4 regions of the Dissulfurimicrobium hydrothermale genome follow, and region 4 is predicted to be linked to each of the others. Evidence: riboswitches for the same ligand, from Rfam matches in the RefSeq annotation. Region 4 holds a riboswitch; each other region holds the start of a gene.
What was found. A riboswitch is a leader RNA that binds a small molecule or an ion and turns the genes downstream of it on or off. The one in region 4 is predicted to bind cobalamin.

Region 1: linked by a shared signal. The riboswitch ahead of LGS26_RS06100 (sirohydrochlorin cobaltochelatase) and the one ahead of LGS26_RS05520 (cobaltochelatase subunit CobN) in region 4 are both predicted to bind cobalamin.
Region 2: linked by a shared signal. The riboswitch ahead of LGS26_RS07910 (TonB-dependent receptor plug domain-containing protein) and the one ahead of LGS26_RS05520 (cobaltochelatase subunit CobN) in region 4 are both predicted to bind cobalamin.
Region 3: linked by a shared signal. The riboswitch ahead of metE (5-methyltetrahydropteroyltriglutamate--homocysteine S-methyltransferase) and the one ahead of LGS26_RS05520 (cobaltochelatase subunit CobN) in region 4 are both predicted to bind cobalamin.

The regions. Positions count from the first base shown of each region.
Region 1 covers NZ_CP085041.1:1,260,121-1,266,083, forward strand. Annotated here, with positions in the region: gene LGS26_RS06085 (cobalt-precorrin-5B (C(1))-methyltransferase) at 1-953, opposite strand, end outside; gene LGS26_RS06090 (precorrin-8X methylmutase) at 950-1,585, opposite strand; gene LGS26_RS06095 (cobyrinate a,c-diamide synthase) at 1,575-3,005, opposite strand; gene LGS26_RS06100 (sirohydrochlorin cobaltochelatase) at 3,017-4,009, opposite strand; cobalamin riboswitch at 4,181-4,376, opposite strand; gene LGS26_RS06105 (sensor histidine kinase) at 4,512-5,906, shown strand; gene radA (DNA repair protein RadA) at 5,903-5,963, shown strand, end outside.
Region 2 covers NZ_CP085041.1:1,649,326-1,655,288, forward strand. Annotated here, with positions in the region: gene LGS26_RS07900 (HDOD domain-containing protein) at 1-180, opposite strand, end outside; gene LGS26_RS07905 (ABC transporter substrate-binding protein) at 661-1,650, opposite strand; gene LGS26_RS07910 (TonB-dependent receptor plug domain-containing protein) at 1,776-3,776, opposite strand; cobalamin riboswitch at 3,804-3,989, opposite strand; gene LGS26_RS07915 (VWA domain-containing protein) at 4,064-5,953, opposite strand; gene LGS26_RS07920 (ATP-binding protein) at 5,950-5,963, opposite strand, start outside.
Region 3 covers NZ_CP085041.1:494,643-500,605, forward strand. Annotated here, with positions in the region: gene pyk (pyruvate kinase) at 1-1,086, shown strand, start outside; gene fba (class II fructose-bisphosphate aldolase) at 1,152-2,216, shown strand; gene rpe (ribulose-phosphate 3-epimerase) at 2,218-2,877, shown strand; cobalamin riboswitch at 2,996-3,141, shown strand; partial or broken gene metE (5-methyltetrahydropteroyltriglutamate--homocysteine S-methyltransferase) at 3,373-5,652, shown strand; gene LGS26_RS02355 (sigma-54 interaction domain-containing protein) at 5,649-5,963, shown strand, end outside.
Region 4 covers NZ_CP085041.1:1,147,701-1,153,663, reverse strand. Annotated here, with positions in the region: gene LGS26_RS05525 (DUF2162 family putative transporter) at 1-242, opposite strand, end outside; gene LGS26_RS05520 (cobaltochelatase subunit CobN) at 249-4,229, opposite strand; cobalamin riboswitch at 4,382-4,560, opposite strand; gene LGS26_RS05515 (YidH family protein) at 4,669-5,064, opposite strand; gene acs (acetate--CoA ligase) at 5,085-5,963, opposite strand, start outside.

The DNA.
Region 1 (5,963 bases), 110 kb from region 4:
CCAGCCTCCTTTAGCCGCCAATAGATCTCCCTTGCGGTGTTCGCATTATAGAACTTATCGGAGTCCTTGAGGCCGAGGTCTTTCAGGAACGAGACCATTGCTTTGATCTCAAGGGCCCCGTGCCGCACATGGGTCTGAGGGATGCCCATTGCGGCTTTTACAAGCTTTGCCCACATACACCCAAGGTGCAGCCTTGAAAAGCCGTGGGCCCTGGCCTCAAGGAGGGAGAATTCGAGGTAGTCGCCCATCATCACATAGGCCTCTTCAGGAAGCCCCAGTTCCGCCTCAAGGACTGCCTCTGATGTGCGGCCGGTGGAGAGCGCCACCTCTGAAAGCCCCGCTGCCCGCGCCACATCCATGGATGCCTTGATGGTGGCCGTCCATGCCTCGGCGGATATGGGCCTTACGATACCGGTGGTGCCGAGGATGGAAATCCCTCCCAATATTCCAAGGCGTCTGTTCAGGGTGTGTTCCGCAAGTCTCTCCCCATTCGGCACGGAGATGATGACCTCAATGCCCAACACTTGCCCTATAGCGCAACCAGATTCCGAAATCGCCTCTTCCACCGCCTTTTTGATCATCTTTTTTGGCATAGGGTTTATGGCTGGCTCGCCAACCTGTACAGGCAGTCCTGGCTTTGTAACAATGCCGACCCCTGGCCCCCCGAGTATCCTGATCCTATCTTTCCCTGTCTCGATAACCCTTATCAAGGCCTCTATCTCGGCACCGTTCGTTACGTCAGGGTCGTCCCCTGCATCCTTGATTATTGATGCAACTGCTGTGTAAGGGCCGGCCAGGGCTGCCATATGCACGGCGAATGTCACCCTGCCGCCTTGTGGAAATGGTATCTCGACCCGTGGCTGAAGGTCTTTTGTAAGGAGACAGAGTGTTGCAGCCTTTGCCGCTGCAGCTGCACAGGCCCCTGTGGTATAGCCTGAGCGGAGCCTCTTCATGCCTTGCATTCCGCTAGACGAAGGAGTGCGTTTACAATCGCGGCGGCCGCAGGGCTTCCGCCTTTTCTGCCGAGGATCGTTATGAAGGGGTATGGCCTTGAAGACAGAAGTTCCTTTGATTCCGCTGCATTTACAAAGCCGACCGGAGTACCGACCAGCAGCGAGTTGCAGCCGTTCCTGTCTATATATTTGACGGCGCTTAAAAGTGCGGTCGGGGCGTTTCCTATGGCGATTATACCAATATCGTTTTGATCTATTCCGATCTCTATGGCCGCATCGGCCCTTGTACGACCCTCTTCCTGTGCCTTCTTCGCGGCACCAGGATCCGCGATCAAACACATGACCCTGCCGCCGAACCTTGAAAGCCTTGTCTTGTCTATACCTGCGGCAACCATGTTTACATCGGTCAGCACGTCTTTTCCCGCCCTTACAGCCTCGATTCCGGCCTGAATGGCCTTTGGATGAAATTTCATCTGGGAGGCGATCGAGACGTCACCAGTGGCATGAACCACCCGTATAACTACGGAGAGCTCATCCTGGTTAAACGGTGTCTGTCCGAGTTCCTCCCTTATTATCCTGAAACTCTCTTCTTCGATCTCGTCTGGCCTTGAAAACCTCAGCTCAAATTCCATGGCCTCCTGCTCCCTTTGAAAACTCGATGAACCTCCTGACCGCCCACGGTGTGTTGCCGAAATGGATGTGTATGTAGCTGCCCAGCGTATTTTTGATTAGATAGCCACTGAACCTCCCGTCTGCAAGCCGGAATGTACGATCGACCTCAGGCGGCATCTCTTCTATGGTCGAATAGTGGAACTCATGGCCTTTGAGCCTGGGGATGCCATGCTGTGCAAAGGCGGTCCGCAAACCCTTGTACATAGCCGCAAATGGTCCAGAGACAGGTTCTATCTCCCTGTATCCGAGTGCTGACAAGCGGTAGTTCATCTTGGCTCTGACCGGATATATGCCGACCATTGGATAGAATTTTTGGTCAAGGCCTTCTATACCCTGGGTAAGGTACATAAAACCGCCGCATTCGGCATAAACGACCCCGCCTCTAATCGACCAGTCCCTGATCGAATTGAGCATCTCATGGTTTTCAGAGAGCCGTTCAGCATAGAGTTCAGGATAGCCGCCGCCAAGATATATAGCATCTATACCATCAGGGATGGCTGTATCTGAAAGTGGACTGAATTCTGTTATCCTCGCCCCCATTTTTCGGAACAGATCGAGATTGTCTTCATAATAGAAACAGAATGCCTCATCTCTTGCAATTCCTATGGTTATTTCATGCCCTTGGGTGTATCCGTCATTGTTGTTCTTAGGACCGTCTCCGCCTGTCTCGGAAATAGTACAGTCCAGATTCAAAGGCTCTTTGATTTTAACTGGTTTTATCTGGAGGTCCATAAGTCTTTCTAGATCAATGAAATCGGACACCGCACAGGAAAGCCTTTCTACAGCCTTTTTATCGAGCGGGGCGTCGTTTGCCATAAATAGCCCGAGGTGGCGGCTTGGTATCTCAAACCATTGATCCCTTGGGAGATATCCTAGAAATAGATCAGAGTTGCAATGCCTTACGATGGCGTTTTTCAATAGATCAAGGTGTCTCCGGCTCCCGACTCTGTTAAGAATTATTCCCTGGACAAGATCTGGGTCGATTACCTCAAAGCCCTTTATAATAGCGGCGACCGTTTCTGCCATTGAACGTACGTCAATGACCAGGATAACCGGTAATCCAAGGCATCTTGCGAGAGATGCACTGCTCGAGACCCCGCCGTCAAAAAGACCCATAACCCCCTCGACTACGGCTATATCCGCCCCTTTTGCATGGTCAAAGAAGGTCTCTTTTACAAAATTTTCCCCGCACATCCATATATCCAGGTTCCTTGACATCCTTCCTGTCACCATGTGGTGCAGGGTGGGGTCTATGAAGTCGGGCCCGCATTTAAAGGGTTGGACATCGAGACCCTTTGACTTAAGGGCCGCCATGATGCCAAGTGCCACGGTGGTTTTACCTACTCCGCTTTGGGTGCCGGCGATGAGGAACGTCTTCATAGAGACATTATTCACTTCTCTCCGCATATCTCTATACCACTGTCTTTAGCGGCATCTTTTATATGTCTTACAAAGATGTCTGCAAATGCATCGTTTTCACTAAGACCGTGGATGTCTGCGACCACCTTTATTCCAGCTGACTCAAGCCGCCGTTTCCACGAAGTATTAGCGTCGCCTGCCATATCATTTCGTGCATGGTCACCAGCCACTTCCATGAATGGTTTGAGCAGCACCTTTCTTATCTTTTCAGCCTTAAGTTTGTCCATGACTTGATCAAAAGATGGAAAGCCTTCTACTGTACCTATGAAGATCTTGGCATCCGGGTACATGGAGCGCATGACGTCTTGGAGTTCTGCATAGGCTCCTGACGAATAATATTTGTTTCCATGTCCCATATAGACAAGGGCCGCCTTTTTTCTTTGGGCCTCTCGGACATCTTCCGCTACAGCCCTTGCCGCTTCCTTAATATCGTCTATATACGGATGGACATCGCCGTTTGCGCCAAGTGCGGGTCTGCCTATAGCCAGCCTTTCAAACGGCATATTTTTGGTTTTAAGGGTTTTTATGGCCTCAAGCCCCTTGACATAAGAGACAAGGTCGTCGTACTCCTCGCCGTTATATATGTGTAGCGACTGAACTATTATATTAGAATAGCCTTTGTCTTGAAGGTCGGCTATGGTCGCCAACGGGCCTTTGACGCTGAAGATATCGGGCGGCAACGACTTGTTTGCTGCCTTAAAGTCCTTATCGTGTATCCTCTTGTGCCATATCTTGCGGATCATGTTTGATGTAAATGCGACCTTGACCGGTACGCCGGGGCAGGCATCTTCGACCCGTTTTTTGATATTCATGATGCCGGTAAGTGCCTCAGGATAGCTGGTTCCAAAGGCGGCAAGCACGATAGCGGCGTTTTCTCCTTTTGTCTCTTTTGCAGAGACGCTCACGGATTGCAATCCCAAAGATATTAAAAGCGTTATTATTAACCATGCTGATTCTTTGATCATTTTTTACCTCCTTAAGATCTAGTAGATTTTTTACATAAAACAAAAATCCCGAATCAAACGCCTTGGTTGATAGGCAGTTGGATTCGGGACAGCCCTTTTTATCCGCTTAAATCCTTAAAATTTATCGTTTCAGCCCAAATGGGCGGCCGTTGCTCTTTTTGCCGCGAAGAGCGCGGTTTCTTAAGACAGGCAGGTCTTCTGACTAACGGATCTTCCTAGCGGCTGCAAGTCTTCCCAGGCGATTATTATCTTGCCCAGTGACTCGTTGCAGTTGCAGCCTTAGTCCCCGATCACAGCGGCGGGCCCGTTCCTGATTTGCACAGGATTCCCTATTAAGCCTTACGACACCTGGTTTAGATTTTGGATGTAAATTATTTGCCTTAAAGGGGCTTGTCAAGATAGCGTTTATTTGCAAGGAAGACTTCGCACGCTTTTGATGGATTTTGTGTTATGGTAAATAAAAAGTAAATAAAAAATTAGATAAACCGCACAACCGGTAAAGATGCCAGAAACGATAAAAACAAGCCGCAGCCCGACTGGTTTTTCTGTGCCCTATCAAATTGTCGCATTTAGTATCTTGATGTTGTTTTCGATTGTCGTCGTAATAAGCGGCATAGGCACATATAAGATATCCATCGATGGGGCAAGGAACCTTATGGAGAAGCGGGCGGTGGACATAGCGGTGAACATTGGCATCACGCTAGACCGATTCGGCTTCAAAGAGGAGTTCTTCGAAGAGTTGATCCGCTCAGAGAGATGGAGAGATCTGGCCTTTTTAAGTTTGTATGATCAGGAAGGCACGATCATCCTACATTCAAATCCAAAACTCCTTGGTAGGGAACAGAAAGACGAATATATAGAGAAGGTTATAAGAGATGAATCTCCGCTCATACATTTTTCAACCCTTGCTACAGGCGAAGAGGTCTTTATTTTGGACTTCCCATTGCAGCTACACAAGAGGTTTCTGCGCGTATATCATTCATCTAGATTTAAAAGGGGCATGAAAAAGGATATGGATCAGGAAAAGACAGAAAAGGTATTTTGTCTCAGGGTGGCTATTCATCCATATCCTGCAAATGGGATCGTAAGGAAGGCGAATTTTCAGATAATCCTGGTAGGATTCTCGCTTGTGATACTTTGGGTGCTTGCCATTTTTTTCTTCCTTGCCTGGCGGCGCGGAGAGAGATTCAGGGCGCGGCTTCGAGAGCAGGAGAGGCTTGTGGCCCTGGGGGAGATGGCGGCGGTTCTTGCGCACGAAATCAGGAATCCATTGAGCAGTATAAAGGGGTTTGCCCAATATCATCTTGAACAGGGCGACCTATCGCCGGTCTTAAAGGAGGATATGGGTATTATCGTCGGGGAATCGGAGAGACTCGAGCGTCTTACATTCGATCTCCTGGCCTATGCCAGACCTGCTATGCCGCATGAAGAAGAATTTGATCTTGAAAAATTCTGTAAAGAGCTTGTAAGGGGTCTGGTCGTACCTTCCGACAGAATCAGCATTGTTTTAGACTGCAAGCAGGCAAAGATACGCCTGGATAAGGCTAAGCTTACACAGATAGGGATAAATCTACTTCAAAACGCGGTTGATGCTGTGCATGAGCATGGCGGCGAGGTCGGAGTCGCCATGCGATATGGTGAAGGAAGGTTTGTTATGGATGTCTGGGACAGCGGCCCAGGTCTTCCGGGGGAAGTAAGACAGCACCTGTTCGAGCCGTTTGTTACTACAAAGGCTAGAGGTACCGGGCTCGGCCTTGCCATTGTCAAGCGTCTGACAGAATCCCTTGGCGGTTCAGTAACCATTAAAGATCGAGGTCCTGTAGGGCCTACTGGAGAGGGTGGCGGTACGTTGGCAGAGGTCATTATACCGATTCCTGAGCAGGAGGAAGAATCTTGAGTAAAGAGAAGATGAAGCGGATATATATTTGTCAGTCTTGTAACTATCGATCATTTA
Region 2 (5,963 bases), 500 kb from region 4:
TACAACCTTGAGCACCCTGATCGCCATGGTGGGGTCTCGGCTTATAATATCGGCCAGATCAGATATCTTTTTTTTGTCATCGCTTGCAACCGCAAGTAGTTTATGGACAACTGAAGGAAGGGTTGGTAGGTCTTCTCCCGCCCAGTCTATGGTCAAAATCTGTCTGCAAGACCTTGCCATCAACAAGTCCGCCTTCAAGCAATTCAAAAAACCCATGCCTGGCCTATCCATTCAATTGCCCAACCAACCGGATAGAGGCTGTGGACAGGATATCCATATTAAAAGGAGTCCAACCGGAACAGCAGCACAGAGGTTTTTTATTTCTATCACAAAATGAACATGAATCTCATAATTTTTATACTATTTCATCTAACAAATGGCAACGGATTTATTTATTGCATGCCTTTATTGCAGCCTCTTATCCAATAAAAATGCATCCCGACAGAAAGATCATAATCCTTTTCAGTTTTATAGTTTTAAAACAGCCACTTAAGCCCTGCCCAAAATGTCCTTGCCGGCATCGGATAGTTAGGACGTAAACGTAGTTCCTATCAAAATAGACAGCACCTCAAAAAAAACGACGGGTTGTATGCCCCCATAAATATGGAAAACATACCTGCAAGGATCGGGGACAAAAGCACTATCCATACCACCGGCCTTTTACTGCGCAATTTTATCTATCTCCCCATAGGAAACCCCGAAGACATTCCTGTAAAAGCGGTCAACCACACCATCGAAATCTACGTCCTTGAAATATTCCGGATAGGTCTTCATGGCCATCCAGAGGGCGATGGGCGCAAGCCTCGGAGACCATGTCGACCATTCAGGGGCCTTATAGACCCTGCCGTCTTTTACCGCCTTTATACACCTCCACTGGGGGTTATTAAGGATGTCCAGGGCCTTATATGGCGCATATCCCCAGATGAAGATTACATCAGGATTCCAGGCGATTATCTTCTCCATGGATACATCGGCGCTCCCGCCCCAGCCTTGTGTAATAGATGATGCGGGATTTACCGCACGGATCTCCTTGAGCACGTCGGCCAGGAGGCTGCCCTTACATGCAACGCTTGTCGGTCTCCCTCCGTAGTAAACCCAGAGGACCCTTCTTATCTTGTCGGCAGGTATCCTGGACACCCTTTTCTGAATGAGCCTGAAGATCCCTTCCATCTCGTTGATGGTCTTCTCTGCCTCTCTTCCCCTCCCAAACAGCCTTCCAAAAAGATCTATCACACCATAGAATTCATGAAGGGTCTTCGGGTTTATCTCTATGACCCTCAATCCGTTTTGCTCCATGAATCTTACCGTCTCATGGGAGTATGACCATGTAATGACAATATCGGGCCTGAGTCTAAGGAGCGCCTCTATGTTCACATCAGCCATGCCGCTGGCTACAGGTACGACATTGTCCTTCCAGTCCGGCTTTGCGGCCTTGAGCAGATTATCATGAGCATATGTATAAGTGCTGACGCCGACGACCTTGTCCCAGATATTCAGAGCAGGGATCAAATCACTGGGACCTACGAGGATTACGGCTCGTTTCACAGGGACCTGTATCTTGACAGCCCTGCCTAGATAGTCCTGACAGGTTATTTCCGCAGCCCACGATATGGACGCCGAATATATCAAGGCCAGAGGCAACAGAGACATGATCAACCGCACCCCTGCGCGTCCGCCGACAGCAATGACACTTTTCCACAGCCGCCATTGCGGGGGGCGCCTATGCCCAGCCATGCCCTGATCATGGAGTTATGCAAGGGTCTCATCGGCGCATCTCAAAACAGCCACCTTGCCCCGACGGCTATAGTCCTGCCAGGCATGGGATAGCTCAGGACATATTGATACGCCCTGTCAAAGAGGTTTTCCACAGACGCCGTAAGTTCAAGGTGTTTTATAGGTCTATAGGAGCCTTTTATACTGACGACGGTAAAGCCACCCTTGTTTACCACGACCTTTCCATACGATGGCGGGCTCCAGTCCTGCACCTTTTCACCCCCTGTGTAATTTGCAATGAGCCTGGCGTCCCACCTCTCCTGACCGGCCTTCACGCCGAACGCCCCGGTCCATCTGGGGGTATAGAGAAGCGTTTTTCCGTATTTGCCGATCTCAAGCTCGTCCTTGCTCGAATATCTTGTGAGGTAGGTGATATTGGCAAACGGCTCAATGGATAGATTTAACCCGGCCGCCAGCCCCGCATCATAAGAGATATTGGCCTCAATGCCCTGGATGGCCGCCCCGTCAACGTTTTTAAAGGTCTGGGCCTTGAGCGCACCGTCGTAATAGCTCAATATCTTGTCTTTAAAGTCCGTATGAAAGAATGTGAGACCACTCTTAAAAAGACCTTTTGAATACCCAAGCCCTGCGTCATATGTCGTGCTCTTCTCAGGTCTTAGACCCGGATTCCCGATATAATGCGTCCCCCAATCTGATACATAGTCTGTCGCCAGCTCGTCAGGCGCAGGCGCACGGAAGGCAGTGCCAATGCTTCCCTTGAGCTCGAAGCTATCTGTGACTTTATATACCAGCCCACCCCTTTCCGTCACATGGTCCAAGGTTTCCTCCCTTGGATTAAGGCCCTTTATACCTGCTGTTGAAAGTATCTTGTCCTCGAAATAGTCATAACGAAGCCCTGCACTCAGCAAAAGTTTTTTATTGAGCAGACTGAGCCTGCCTTCTGTAAATGCGCCATAGCTGTCATATCTTGAATTCGGGCTATAAGGCGCACCTATGTTTCTCGAACTATCAACCTCTATCCTGTCCCATTGGCCGCCTGTGACAAGCCTGAAGTCACCGCCAAGATCGAATGTCTTTTGAAGATTAGCCCCCTGCGTATATGTATCTATCGATGTGATATTTGAGTTGCCGGGGCCGAAATTCATGCCCCCATGCCATTCGCCCTTTTCGGTTACGTGATAATAGCCTGCGTCGATCGTTTTTGTCTTGTATTCCACATCAACGCCGTCCCTTTCCTTCCTGTCAAAATTATCAGGATCAGGGGCATATCTCGGCCCTGGAGAGCCTATGGCCCATCCCCTCCAGTGCTGAAGGCCCATGGATATGTGATGGCCGTCGAGAAACTTGTAACCCAGACGTAGCGACGCCGTCTCGTCGTTATAAGCCGTATTCCTAATCCTGCCGTAGTTCCTGGTATCATAGTCATCCTCTGACGAACGGCTGCCGGAGAAATAAAAATCAAAGGGCCCCTTCTTTCCGCTCAGCTCCGCCTCTGGTCTCCAGTAGTCGTATGAGCCGGCCTCGCCGCCAATGGAGCCGTGGACGCCCTCTTTTCTCCCTTCTTTTGTTATGACGTTGATGACACCACCCATTGCAGAAGAGCCGTAGAGGACAGATGCAGGGCCTTTTACTATCTCAATCCTTTCGATATCGTCAACAGGTATCTCTGCAAGATTTACCGTGCCTGCATAATGGCCATTGATAAGGACAAGCACCCTGCTTTTCAGCTCACTCATAAGATCTGTTGTCAGGCCTCTCAATTCAATTCTGCCTGTAAGTGCGCCTGGATATTTGTGGACATGGCCGATCCCAGCCTCTGCAATGAGGTCTCCGGCATCCCTGGCGGTAGAATTCTTTATGTCTTCCTGGGTGATTACCTGGACAGATGCAGGGACGTCTTTTTCAGGCTCCGCAATCTTTGTTGCAGTTACGACGACCTCGCCCAATGGCATGGCCGCTTCATCTGCAGACGCAGAAGCGGCAAAAAGGATAAGAACCAAGGAAAAAATAAGATTTATTGCTGAAAATAGCGTATTTTTCATCTCTTCCTCCCTCGAGAAGTCTGTTGTTGAGTTTTCATGGTCTGGATAGGTCTTCCGGCTTAAGGGCAACGTCAATTTCCTACTCGCCCGCCTTCCCATCATGGTGTTACCCAGGACAGTGGCTTTAAATCGGGCTTTCGTTCCCTTTTACGGCTGCGGGGCAGCGGGAGAATCACACTCCTCTTCCCTGGCATCCAAACTATAGTATTTTTAGAAATTCCTTATCGATTTAAAAAACATGCGGTAATCGCCTGCAATCACCCCCCTTCAAAACCGTATACAACTGGTCAAAAACCAAAAACTCCTACCTTTTTCATCTGTACCATCTCAACAAGGCAGTCGGCTCTCAGTCCTTCAATAGTATGATAATCAGCACCAAGCTGTGACGCTATCTGAAGGGCCAGATCGGTCTTGATGAACCCACTCTTGTCTTCTGTATCCACAACGATGTAATCTGTCAAGCTCAATTCACTGAGGAGTTGGGCCATCTTTCTGACCTCTTCACCTATCGGGGCCCCTGAAATACCCTGGTTGGCCCTACCGTCTGTTATGAGCACGCCGATAGCCCTCATTTCAGGCGATTTGACCGTTGCCCGTTTGATAAGTCTGTAGGCCTCCAAAAGCCCCGCCGCCAAAGGGGTCTTGCCGCCGACAGGGATTTCCCTCAGTCTCCTTGAGGCGTTTTCAACGCTTGATGTAGGCGGCAGTATGACCTCGGCCCTGTCTTTTCTAAAGACTATCATGGAGACCCTGTCTCTTTTCTGATAACAGTCCATGAGCAGGGACTGGACAGCCCCTTTGGTCTCCACCATCCTTCTCCTGGCGCCCATTGAGCCCGACCCGTCCACAACAAAGACTACGAGGTGACCCATCTTTTTCTCCCTCTGCTTGAATCTCAGGTCATCGTCGCGAATCAGGATCACCTCTGTCCTGCCCCTTGCCTTTTGATGAGGGGCCGCGGCCCGGAGCGTTGCATCGATGGCTATATCATCCTTCTTTCTCTGGACGCTCTTTACATACCTGCCGCTCTTGTCCCTTGACCCTGTCTTTGTCCTTCTGCCGGATACAGACCGGTTTACCCGGTCCTTTCTGAGTATTATCCTTTTTGTCTTAAACAGCCCGCCGGTCTCAAAGACCTCTTCTTTGGGGTTTGATTCCATCTGTTGGCGGCCGCCGTCATCCGGCCCGTCCATTCCGGCCTGATCGGGGCGGGACCCATCAGGCTCACGGTGTTTACCGCTCGATTGAGACCCATGCTGTTTCTCCTGCCCGTCAGACCCTGTCTGTTCCCCGTGTTCCTGACGCCCCTCCTGTTGTTCCGTCTGCTGCTCCATCTGCTGCTGTTGCTGTTGCTGGGATACCCTTTTCCTGTGCGCAAGCACAAGAGGGGCGACGGCGTCCACGTCATCCCTCGTCACTTCTTTGCGGCCGCAATAGGCGGCATGGGCCCGTGCGGCATACATGAGATATATGTCGCCCCTCGATCCGGGGATATTGTTTTCAATGCACAATTGCGCGATATAATCCCTTGTCTCAGCCGGGATGACCGTATCTTTCAGAACAGAACGACAGGAACGGATCTTATCCCTCAGGCATCGGTCCTCCCTGCTCAAAGACCGGCCAAAGACATCGGGCGCCGCCTTTTTAATAACCTCTATCCTCTGCGGCCCTTCTTTTAACCCTTCCCACAAGACCATCATACCGAAACGGTCGAGCAGATGGGGCGAAAGCACCCCTTCCTCCTGGTTCATGCTTGCAACCAGGATAAACCGTGAGGGATGTCTCAATGCAATCCCTTCCCGCTCAACGATGTTTTCTCCGCGGCCCATGGCCTCGAGGACAAGCGAGGCTATATCGGGTGAGAGCAGATTGACGTCATCAATATAGACAACGCCACCATCGGCGCGGCCCAGGACACCAGGCTGAAAGACCCTCCTGCCTGTCTTTATCGTATCTTCAATATTTACGCCCCCCATAAGGGCGTCTTCCGTGATATTGAGCGGGAGGTCTATAAAAGGGAAGGCTTCAGGCAGTATCTCTTTAAAAAGCCTTGAGAGCGTTGACTTGCCGCTCCCCTTTTCACCAGCGAACAAAACACCCCCACAATTAGGATCTATGGCATTTAAGATCAACGCAAGTTTCGCATCGTCATGCCCGACAAAGTCACTGAATGTCATGCCCGCAGAA
Region 3 (5,963 bases), 650 kb from region 4:
AATCTTGCCGCAGATGTAGCGCCTGGGGATACCCTGCTGCTGGATGACGGCCGCATTGTTCTACAGGTGGAGAAGATAGAGCAGAAAAAAATTTTCTGCCGGGTGCTGGAAGGCGGAACGCTTTCCGGCAACAAGGGTGTCAACCGTCTGGGAGGAGGGTTGACGTCACACGCCCTCGGGACCAGGACCCGCCATGACATGGAAAAGGCCGTGGCCCTGGATGCGGACTACGTGGCGGTTTCGTTTCCAAAATGCGGGCAGGATATTATCCGGGCCAGAAAATCTCTGAACGACATGGGTTTTACCGGGGGCATCGTCGCCAAAATTGAATGTAGTGAGGCCCTCTACGCCCTGGATGAGATTATAAAAGCGGCTGACGTTGTCATGATCGCCCGTGGCGACCTGGGTGTAGAGATCGGCGAGGCCGGACTGCCGGCGGTACAGAAGCAGATCATCAGACAGACAAGATGCCTGAACCGGGTGGTGATCACCGCTACCCAGATGATGGAGTCCATGATTGAAAACCCCATACCCACCAGGGCCGAGGTCTTTGATGTGGCCAACGCGGTACTGGACGGTACCGATGCGGTCATGCTCTCGGCCGAGACCGCTGTCGGCCGGTTTCCGGTCAAGACAGTGCGCCACATGGCCCAGATCTGCATGGAGGCGGAAAAGCAGGATGTGGCCAGGACCTCCCGTCACCGGATTGACACCCGGTTTTCCCACATTGACGAGACCTTGGCCATGTCCGTCATGTACGCCGCCAATCACCTGGAGGTAAAGGCCATATCGGTGCTGACCGAGTCTGGCAAGACGCCCATGCTGATGTCGCGGATTAGTTCAGGGGTTTCGATCTACGCCCTTGCCCGTCACGAGAAGACCCTGCGGCGGATGACCCTCTTCAGGGGTGTGTACCCGGTACCTTTTGATATCACATCCGTCAGCGCCCCGGAACAACATGCCGAGGCAGCAGCCAGGCTTGTCCGGATGGGCGCCGCAATGGAGGGGGATATCGTCATCACCGCCTGCGGCGACCTTCCCGGCAAGGGGGGCGGCACAAATTCGATGAAGATCGTCAAGGTGTAATGAGCCGTCCCGCGCCGGGCCGACACGGGACGAGGGGGAAAACAAAAAAACAAAAGGAGGATATTATGGCATTTATTTCTCTCCGGCAACTCCTGGATCATGCTGCTGAGCACGGTTATGGGGTTCCCGCTTTTAACGTCAACAACATGGAACAGGTGCGCGCCATCATGGAGGCGGCGCACGAGACCGGCAGTCCGGTAATTGTGCAGAGTTCCGCCGGGGCGCGCAGGTACGCCGGGGCTGTTTTTCTGCGGCATTTGATTCTGGCCGCCGTTGAGGAGTGGCCCCATATCCCGGTCTGTCTCCATCAGGACCACGGGGCCTCACCGGCCGTTTGTGTGCAGTCCATCCAGTCGGGATTTACCTCGGTTATGATGGACGGCTCCCTCCTGGAAGATGCGAAAACCCCATCCACCTATGAATACAATGTCGCGGTCACCAGCAAAGTCGTGGAAATGGCCCATGGGTGCGGCGTGTCTGTGGAGGGTGAACTTGGCGTGCTGGGTTCGCTTGAGACCGCCCTGGCCGGCAAGGAGGATGGTGTTGGCGCGGATGGGGTTCTCGCCAGGGAGCAGATGCTCACCGACCCGGAACAGGCAGCGGACTTTGTGAAAAAAACCAAAGTGGACGCCCTGGCCATCGCCATCGGTACCAGCCATGGGGCCTACAAGTTCTCGAGACCGCCTTCCGGCGATATCCTGGCCATTGACAGGATAAAGGAGATACATGCCAGGATACCGGATACCCACTTGGTCATGCACGGTTCTTCCAGCGTGCCCCAGGAGTGGCTGATGATCATCAACGAATATGGCGGGGATATTGGTGAGACCTACGGGGTACCGGTGGAAGAGATCCAGGAGGGCATCCGGCACGGGGTGCGCAAGGTCAATATCGACACAGACCTCCGCCTGGCGTCCACCGGTGCGGTCAGACGTCACCTGGCAGAAAATCCAAAGAATTTTGACCCAAGAAAATTCCTGCAGGCCGCCACCGAGGCCATGAAGGATATCTGCCGGCAGCGTTTCGAGGCCTTTGGCTCGGCAGGCCAGGCGGAAAAAATAAGACCGCTTGCCCTGGATGTCATGGCAGAGCGCTATGCCGCTGGCGCCCTAGACCCGGAGGTTGATTGAGATGCCGGTGCTCTCTCCTTCGCTCCTTTCGGCGGATTTCGGTTGCCTGGCCCGGGAGCTCGCCGCCCTTGAAGAGGCCGGTCTTTCCTGGGTGCACTGGGATGTGATGGATGGCATGTTTGTGCCCAATATCACCATTGGCCCGGCCGTGATTGCCAGTTGCCGGAAAGACAGCAACCTGTTTTTTGACGTGCATCTCATGGTCGAACGGCCCGGTCGGTTCATCGGGCAGTTCGTGGATGCCGGCGCCGACCTCATCTGCGTCCATGCCGAGGCGGAGACGCATCTTGAACGAACGGTCAGCGAGATAGCCAGGCTTGGGGCGCGGTCTGCCGTGGCCCTGAACCCGCACACGCCTCTAGCTATGGTGGAATACCTCCTGCCCCAGCTTTATATGGTGCTGGTCATGGGCGTCAATCCTGGTTTCGGCGGCCAGAAGTTCATCCCTTTCTGCCTTGAAAAGACCAGGCGGCTGAAGGAAATGATCATCGCCCAGGATGCGGCAACCCTGATAGAGATAGATGGCGGCGTGACCCTTGAAAATGCATCCTCTCTGTCTGCGGCCGGCGCCGACATCCTGGTTTCGGGCTCGGCATTTTTTGCCTTTCCTCCCTACCGGCAGCGTCATGAGGCCTTTATGGCCGCCGTGGCAAAACAATAGTAGAACGCGAAGGCGAATGAGCAGTGACGAGACAGTACATTATAATAAATACGTCGAGGAGCCGCGCAGCGAAGCCGACAAAGTTATAATTTGGAATTGGAATACACATGCGGGAAACGGAAGACGGTGAGAGTCCGTCGCAGACGCGCTGCTGTGATCGGGTCTGACAGCATGGCTGCATCCACTGGGAAAGCCCGGGAAGGATGGGGCCGAGCAAGAGGTGCTGTCACCAGGGGGCATGCCCTGGCCCGTAAGCCAGAAGACGCCCTGCCTGTGTTTGCCTGTTGAGGACCTCGCGCCTGGGTCCAGGAGGATAACTGATGATATGCCGCCACAGCCTTTTTTCAGGTCGATCATGGCCTGTGCTGCGTCTTGTTCTCTCCTGTTCCCTCCGCGATTTTCCTCTTCATGATCTAACAAAAAAGCATCGCCAGGCAGTTATGTTGATGTTTTAGTAGCACGTTTTTTAAAAATGTGTTAAAAAAGGAGGCAGTTATGCTGACACATAACCTGGGGTTTCCGAGAATAGGACGCAACAGGGAACTGAAATGGGCCCTTGAGGGGTTCTGGCAGGGCCGGATCTCGAAGAGACAGCTTCTGGATACCGCCAGAGAAATCCGGCTTGAGAACTGGCGAATACAGAAAGATGCAGGCATTGACCTGGTGCCGGTCGGAGATTTTTCCCTTTACGACCACATCCTGGACATGACAGCGACACTTGGTGCGGTTCCGGAACGGTTCGGATTTGAAGGCAACGAGGTTGATCTGGATACCTACTTCCGCATGGCCCGGGCAGAGGACGAATCTGGTCCTGCTGCCATGGAGATGACCAAGTGGTTTGACACCAACTACCACTACATTGTCCCTGAATTTTGGCCGGGGCAGGTCTTCCGTCTTTCGTCCTCCCGGCTGTTCCGGCAGGTGCAGGAGGCCCGCCAGTCAGGGGTGCAGCCAAAACCGGTACTCCCCGGACCCTTTACCTATATTTACCTTGGCAAGGGCATGGAACCGGGTTTTGACCGCTGGGAGCACCTGGACGAGATTGTCGGGGCATACTGCAAAGTTCTGGCAGGGCTTGGCAAGGAGTGCCAATATATCCAGATGGACGAGCCGATACTTGTCCTTGATCTTGACCGGAAGATGCTTGAACGGATGATCAACGCCTACGACCGCCTGGCAAAGGCGGCAGGTAACGCCAAGATCATGATCGCCACCTATTTCGGGGAGATCGCACATCCGGCTACAGCGATTAAGATCCCGGTCGCTGCCTTCCACCTTGATCTTGCCCAGTCCCCGGGCCAGCTCGGCGCGGTGTTGGAAAACCTGCCGGACCACACGGCCCTCTCCATGGGCGTGGTGAATGGCCGCAACATCTGGCGGGTGGACATGGACTGGGCCATCGACTTGGTGTGCCAGGCTGGCAAGGTCCTGGGCCAAGACAGGATCATGGTCGCCCCCTCCTGCTCGCTCCTGCATGTGCCGATGGATATTGCCGGAGAAAATGGTCTTGATCCTGAAATCAGAACCTGGTTGGCCTTTGCCAGGGAAAAATGTTTTGAGGTCGCGGCCATTGCTGATGCGGCTTCCGGCGGGCAGCCTGACGCTCTCATCGAAAACCGGAAAATCCTGGCGGCCCGCAGGGCATGCACGCGCAGGATGGATCCCGGTGTCAGGGACAGGCTGGCATCAATCTCCGAGCAGATGTTTACGCGTAGCTCCCCTTTCCCTGAGCGGAAAAAGGCGCAGTCCGCGCTTCTCGACCTGCCTATCCTGCCGACTACAACCATTGGTTCGTTCCCGCAGACAGGGGAAATCAGGGCCATACGCAAGAGATACCGCCAAGGTGAGGCAGACCGCGAAGAATATGTCCAAAGCATGAAAGAATACATTGAATTCGCCGTGCAGCAGCAGGAGAAGGCGGGGCTTGATGTACTGGTGCACGGCGAGCCAGAACGAAACGATATGGTGGAGTATTTCGCGACAAAGCTTGACGGGTTCTGTCTTACGGAAAATGGCTGGGTGCAGAGCTATGGTTCCCGTTGCGTGAAACCCCCGATTATCTATGGTGATGTCTCCCGGCCGCATCCCATGACCATTTTGTGGTCAACCTTTGCCCAGTCCCTTACGAAAAAACCCATGAAGGCAATGCTCACCGGGCCGGTGACCATCCTGCGCTGGAGCTTTGTCAGGGATGATCAGCCGCAGCGGGATACCTGCTTCCAACTGGCCCTTGCCATCCGGGATGAGGTATAGGACCTGGAACAGGCCGGCATGAAAATCATCCAGATCGACGAACCCGCGCTCAGGGAAGGACTGCCTCTCAGACAGAGAGACCGGCAGCAATACCTTGACTGGGCCGTGGCCGCCTTCCGGCTTGCTACCAGCGGGGTCAGGGACCAAACCCAGATTCACACCCACATGTGCTACTGCGAGTTCAACGATATCATGGACGCCATCGCCAGGATGGATGCCGATGTCATCAGCATGGAGGCAAGCCGCAGCAGGATGACGCTGCTTGATACCTTCCGTGACTTCCACTATCCAAACGATATAGGTCCGGGCATAATCGACGTCCACAGTCCGAGGGTGCCGGCCATTGACGAACTGACCGACCTCCTACGCCTTGCCCTGGAGGGTATTCCCCCGGAAAAGCTCTGGGTAAACCCTGACTGCGGCCTGAAAACCAGGACCTGGCCCGAGGTGGAGGCCATGCTCAGGAACATGGTAGCTGCGGCCAGACAATTGAGAAACGAGCTGGGGAGCCGGAAAAGGTGAGTTTGCTCTCCAATCCTCAAAAAACCAGCGAAGATGCCTTTTCGGTCGGGCCCTCCATGAGACTGCTGGTCGTCGGACCGGGAAGGCAGTGTGCAACCCTGCTTGAGACCCTTTCAAATATCCAGGGCTGCATGCTTGTTGGCCTTCTGGATATTGACGCCGACCCGTCAAGCCTTGAACTGGCCAGGAGGCTTGATATTTCCCTCTGGAACGAATGCGCTCAGCTCAGGCGCTTACCACCGCCCGACATCGTACTCTTTGTTGATCAGGGACAGAAAGACTGCCTTGCCACATTTGGCTCTGAAGGGACG
Region 4 (5,963 bases):
AGCATCCCGGCCCTCAAAAGACCGTTTATAAAATCGAGATGACGAACAAGATTAATCCGCCCCAAGACAAAAAACGAAAGCCCGAACAGCCCTACATATACGGCAATGAAGGTCAAGACGAGCAACGTCTTACCGAAAATGCCTTTTTTTTGGATTGCGGCGTAATACAACCCCGTCCCGCTCTTTAAGGCAAAGATCCCTATACTAAAGAGCAGGCCAAGAATAAGCGCCTTAAGCTCCATGATAAATCATCTCCTTTTTTGTCTGTATATCCCAAGGACTACGAGCACCACAATCCCCATGACGAAGACGGCCGCAGCCCACTGGACACCCGATGAAGAGACATCGGCCTTGTCCGCCCTTTCTTTCTTATCCCTTTGACCAAGCTCTTTCACCTTATACCCCTTGACATCAGCCTTTTTGGAGGCATTTTGGATGCTATGCGTACCTTTTATGCCCTCAGTTCCAACCCCTCCTTTATCGTTTCCTGTCGTCTCGCCGATCGTTGCCCTGGCCTTGACCCACGGATCGTATGAAGGCCTTTCATCTGACACCAGGATGGCCCTATTCCCCAGTCTAGTGAGGAGATCGATCCTCTGCTTGACCTGGGCATCGATGGTCTTCCCGGCCGCCTTTTGTATGGCGAGTTTGAACCGCTCAACGAGCTTCGGGGCCATGACACCTGGGATGGATATAATATTAACCACCATCTGATTTAAAAGGGGATTATTGCATGTATGATCACAGCACGCCACACCCTTGTTAATCACATCCAGTGCATATTCTTTTGAAAGCCTCATCAATGTCCTGTCGTCGGCCTTCCAATAGCCCTTTCTTGCCGCCTCAAGCATCCGCCCAGTAATAGACTGATATGCCCATGGATTTTCCCTTGAGAAGAATTCTTTAAGTCCCAACCTGTATTTATCTTCCACATATACTGAATAGACCTCGTCCCATTTGGCCCTGTCTATCATCTCAGGGGTAGTCACCTGCCACCCCCACATGTTATCCACAAACCTAGACATCTCACGCGCCCCGGCATAACCCTCCTTCTTCATACCTTCTATCCAGACAGGGTTCAGATACCTAGCCCTGAGCTCCGTACCTATAGCTAGGGAAAGGGGTTCCATTCGGCTGTTTCGAGGATCTTTCTGATCGGATATGAGGCTATCCGGCGCCTTCCCAGAGATCTTTTTTACGGCCATATTGAGTCCGCCAAGATACTGAAAGACGTCATCGTTGTCCATAAGGCCGTAGAGATTCGAAGAGCGCGACTGGACGGTGACGCTTACATCCTTGAGCTGTGAGCGGAACACAGCTTTTGCATCCTGCCCCCACATGTCTTTTGAATAACCGAATGAGACCATGTTCATAAACGCCTGAGCGATCTTTGAATCATCCTCCCAAAGACCACTTGCGCCGGTCATCTCGGCTACCTTTGTACCATATGCCCCAGGTCTTTCGGAAAATATACGAACTGTCGAGAGTTTATCGGCCTCGGCTCTGGTATAACCCGCCTTTATGAGGGTCTTTTTAAGCGCCTCGGTGTGATCCTTGATATAGTTCTCAACGTCTGTGAGTACAGCGGCTTCTTTCACCGCCTTGTCAAGAAGAAGCGCAACCGATGGGAAGGTATCCCTGTAAAGACCAGACATCTGCAAAAGCACATCAAGCCTCGGCCTGTTCAATTCTGTGGCCGAAATAGGCTCGACGCCCTTTACCTTGTCCCTACGATCCCATATGGGTCTCATGCCCATGAGATAGAGTGCGGTCGCCTCGTTCACCCCCTCGTTTCTCATAGTCTCGACGGCCCAGAGGACTATGGCTGTCTTTTCGGGATACCTGCCGCCGTGAGCCTTTCGATAACCATCAATAATCTCCTCCGCCGCCTTTTTCCCCTGGCCCCACGCCTCTTTCGACGGGACCTTTTCCGGATCAAAGCCATAGAAGTCCCTGCCTGTCGGTAGACTCTCGGGGTTCCGAACCGGATCCCCGCCGGGGGCCGGCGGGATAAAACCGCCGTTTAAGGCATTGACAAGCGCATCGAGTTCATCCCGACCCGATTCAGAAATGAGCCTAAGGTAGCGATCTTTTCCACCATTTGCACCTGATGAAACAGCTGCGGCCATCTCATCAAGCGCCTCACCTTTAGGGGATTCCCCAAAGGTATGGAGACCGTACGGTACAAGGCTGGTTTTTATCTCAATGAGATAGTCTTCAAGTCTCTTGACTGAGTCTTTATCTATTTTTTTTACCCCGAGGTCCTTACAGAGCCCGAGCGCTGTTGCAAGCTTACCTATGCGTGCAAGCCTTGCGGCCTTTATATCGTTCGAATCGGATGCCTCGTACTCACTTATGAGGGCTGCGAGCTTTGAATACTCGGCATAGAGACCGCCTTGCCTGAACGGCGGGACCGCATGGTCTATTATCACAGCCCGCCCCCTGCGCTTGGCCTGGATGCCTTCACCCACGTCATCAACTATATATGGATAGATATTTGGGATATCGCCTATCAGCACCTCCGGTGAGCAGCTGGCCGAGAGGCCGGCATTCTTCCCAGGCAGCCACTCATGTGTACCATGAGTGCCGAGGCTTATCATGGCATCAGGCCTCAAGACCTTTTGAAGCCAGAGATAAAAAGCCACGTATTGATGGTGCGGATAGACAATCGTGCTGTGATAGAGCTTGTCGGGATCATCGCTGAACCCCCTTACAGGCTGCGGCGCAATGGTCAGATTGCCCAGACGGATGCATGGGATGATAAACCGCCCGTCGCGGGTCATTATCTTTGAATCCTCAGGCCTCCCCCAATCCTTTTCGACCTTCTTTAAGAATCCCTGGTCAATTCCCTTTATCCACCTCTTATATTGCCTCATGTCGATCGCGACATAATCATTGCTGGCCATAAATCTGTCAAGCTCGCCTGGGGCCCACGAACCTATATTCCTCCCAACCTTTACAAGAAGGTCCTTGATCTCGTCCTCGCTTACATCCTTCGGGATCATATATCCTTCAGCTCTCAGACGGTTAACAATGACCTTGATGCTCCTCGCCACATTGAGGTAGCTTGCCCCTATATTCTGTTTGCCTTGGACATGGTTATAATAAATCAGGACGATTCTTTTATCCCTATTCGGTTTTTCTTTAAGCGCATGCCATCTTGCCACCCGCCTTGCAAGTATATCTATCTCATCCTTGATCGGGACATATATCGGACCCTCGTTGCTCATATCTTCTTTCGCCCCGACAACAGTAGGTTCTACAAGGCCAGAGAGCTCCGGCATGGAGAACTGCATGGTGATCTCGCTGGCGGCCATGCCCTGCGACGACTTCATCCATTCGTCCCTCGATGTGTAAAAAAGATATTGGGGATTGAAAACGGGGCAATTCGCCTTCTCAAGTACCTTCAAAAGTCTAGGGGAAAGGAGAGAGCTGAATCTGAATACAAAACTCGTGATGGAACCAAGGGCGTCATTTAAGGGCGGTTCAGAGATCAAACGGTCTATCTCGGATGGCCCGTCCTTTGGGGAATAGAGGAGTGTCAGCGTATTTATACCATTGGCCTCATATGCCCTTATAAGGGCGTCAAGCGGCCCTTTCCTTGAATCAACGGTAAAAGTTGGAAATACGACCACTAGTGACCAGAGACCTTTGTCATTGAAATGGCCTGTTTTTTTATACCAGTTCACATATTCGCCGACGTCAGCGAAAAAGGCATGGGCATCGGGGTGATAAAAACCCCCTTCGGGCGGCACGACCGGCGCTGGCGGAGAGACATGAACGCCTAAATCGGTCTTCGCAAGATATAGAATGAGCCCTCGGATATTTTCTTCACTCGTATAATCGAAGTATCTCCTGACCGTCTCGTCGAATATGACACCCTGACCTTTCAACTCCCTTGATCTGCCTGGCGAACGGACGGCATATATCTTAGCCATTGGATTTATTAAATTTTTATGCGAGGTCAACCAATCGGTAAGTCCCCCCTGCATAGCATCCAAGACAGCTACATCCATAGACGAAAGCACAGCCGAGGCCCTTGGGGCATCGAGATCCTTTTCAGTTAAGACCAAGACCTTAAGTCCAGGAAGATCAATGGACGATAACGCTTTCCGACAGGTATAGACGTCAGAATCCCCGACAAAAAAGACCATCAGCCCTTGGGCCGAGGCGGTTTTCGGGATAAAAAATGAAAAAATAGTTATGACAGTAAAAATCCAGCAATACATCAGACACCTTCTCTTAATAGAATAGAGCTCCAAATAAAGAACCGGATCAACACCTTAAGAAAACAGGTGCATGGATCCGGAATAGCCCTTTTATCCGCTTAAATCCTACAGCTACCGAACAGGACAGCAACCGCCCCACTCCTTGCCTCGAAAGGGCAGCTATCAAACAGGCAGGTCTTCTGACTTTCGGATCCATCTACCGGCCGCGCCTTCCCAGCCTAAGCCAGTGGCATTACTACGACCTCCGTCCCCGATCACAGCGGCGGGCCCGTCCCTGATTCTCACAGGGTTCCCCATTAAGCCTCGCGGCGCCTGTTGTCTTGTTTAATTTTAATATAAAACTCTATTTGCCCTCAGAAAGGTTGTCAAGCATATAAATCGCTCAAGAATCGACTGCGGCGGATTGTTTGGCTTTTGCACCTTCCATCCCGACAAACAATCAACCAAGCAGACGTATGAGATAGAATACGACAAACAAAGAAATCATCAAAAGTATGAGGGCCACCATGATATCAAGCAATATCGACGGTTTGAATGTATCTTGATCTATCTGGCGCTTGATCTGATAGTGCCTGACGACGGCAAATATACCCAGGAGCCCGCCTATGGCTATAGTGCCTGCCCCGAGATATAGGGGTATGTCAGACTGAAAGGTCGCAGCCTCAGGATGGGTCTCGGAAAGCAGTCTTGTCAGAAGGGAAAGCTTTGCCACCAGAAAACCAAAGGCCATGATGGCGATGGCAGTCCTTATCCAGGCGAGAAACGTCCTTTCATTTGCAAGATGTGTCCTTCTCGGCGCATTTGCATCATGGCCTTTGCCCATTACTTTGATCATGCCTCCGCAATATCAGCGTTTCAGCGTGTCTTAAACAGCTCTTCCTTGCCCTTTATAAGCCAGTCTATCACAGCTGGATCCGCCAAGGTAGAGGTATCTCCAAAGTCTCCTGTATCGCCTGCAGCAATCTTTCTGAGTATCCTGCGCATGATCTTGCCGCTCCTGGTCTTCGGCAACCCCTCCACAAACTGTATCACCTCAGGGTTTGCAATGGGTCCTATCTCCTTCCTGACATGGTCTTTCAATTCCTTTCTCAAGGCCTCTGTCCCTGCAATACCGGCCTTCAGGATTACATAGGCATATATTGCCTGCCCCTTTATCTCATGCGGCATCCCTACGACCGCCGCCTCGGCCACAGCAGGATGGGCCACAAGGGCCGACTCTATCTCCGCAGTGCCGAGCCTGTGACCCGAGACGTTGATTACGTCATCGATACGCCCCATGATCCAGAAATACCCATCTTCATCAAGGCGCGCGCCGTCGCCTGATTCATACATACCAGGAAAGTGGTCAAAATACTGGGTCTTAAAACGACCAGGGTCCCCATATACACCCCTCAACATCCCAGGCCACGGACGCTTTATGACAAGGTTGCCGCCTTCGTTTACATTGGCAGGTGTACCATCACCTCTTACAATCATGGCTTCAATACCTGGAAGAGGAAAGGTTGCGGAACCCGGCTTTAAAGGCGTTGCATAAGGGATAGGCGAGATGAGTATGCCGCCCGTCTCCGTCTGCCACCACGTATCTACGATTGGCATCCGGCCTTGCCCGACATTTTCATGATACCACATCCAGGCCTCAGGATTGATTGGTTCACCCACGGATCCGAGCAATCTCAAGCTGGAAAGGTCGTGTCGCTTGACCCACTTTACATCCTCTCGCATGAGCATACGTAT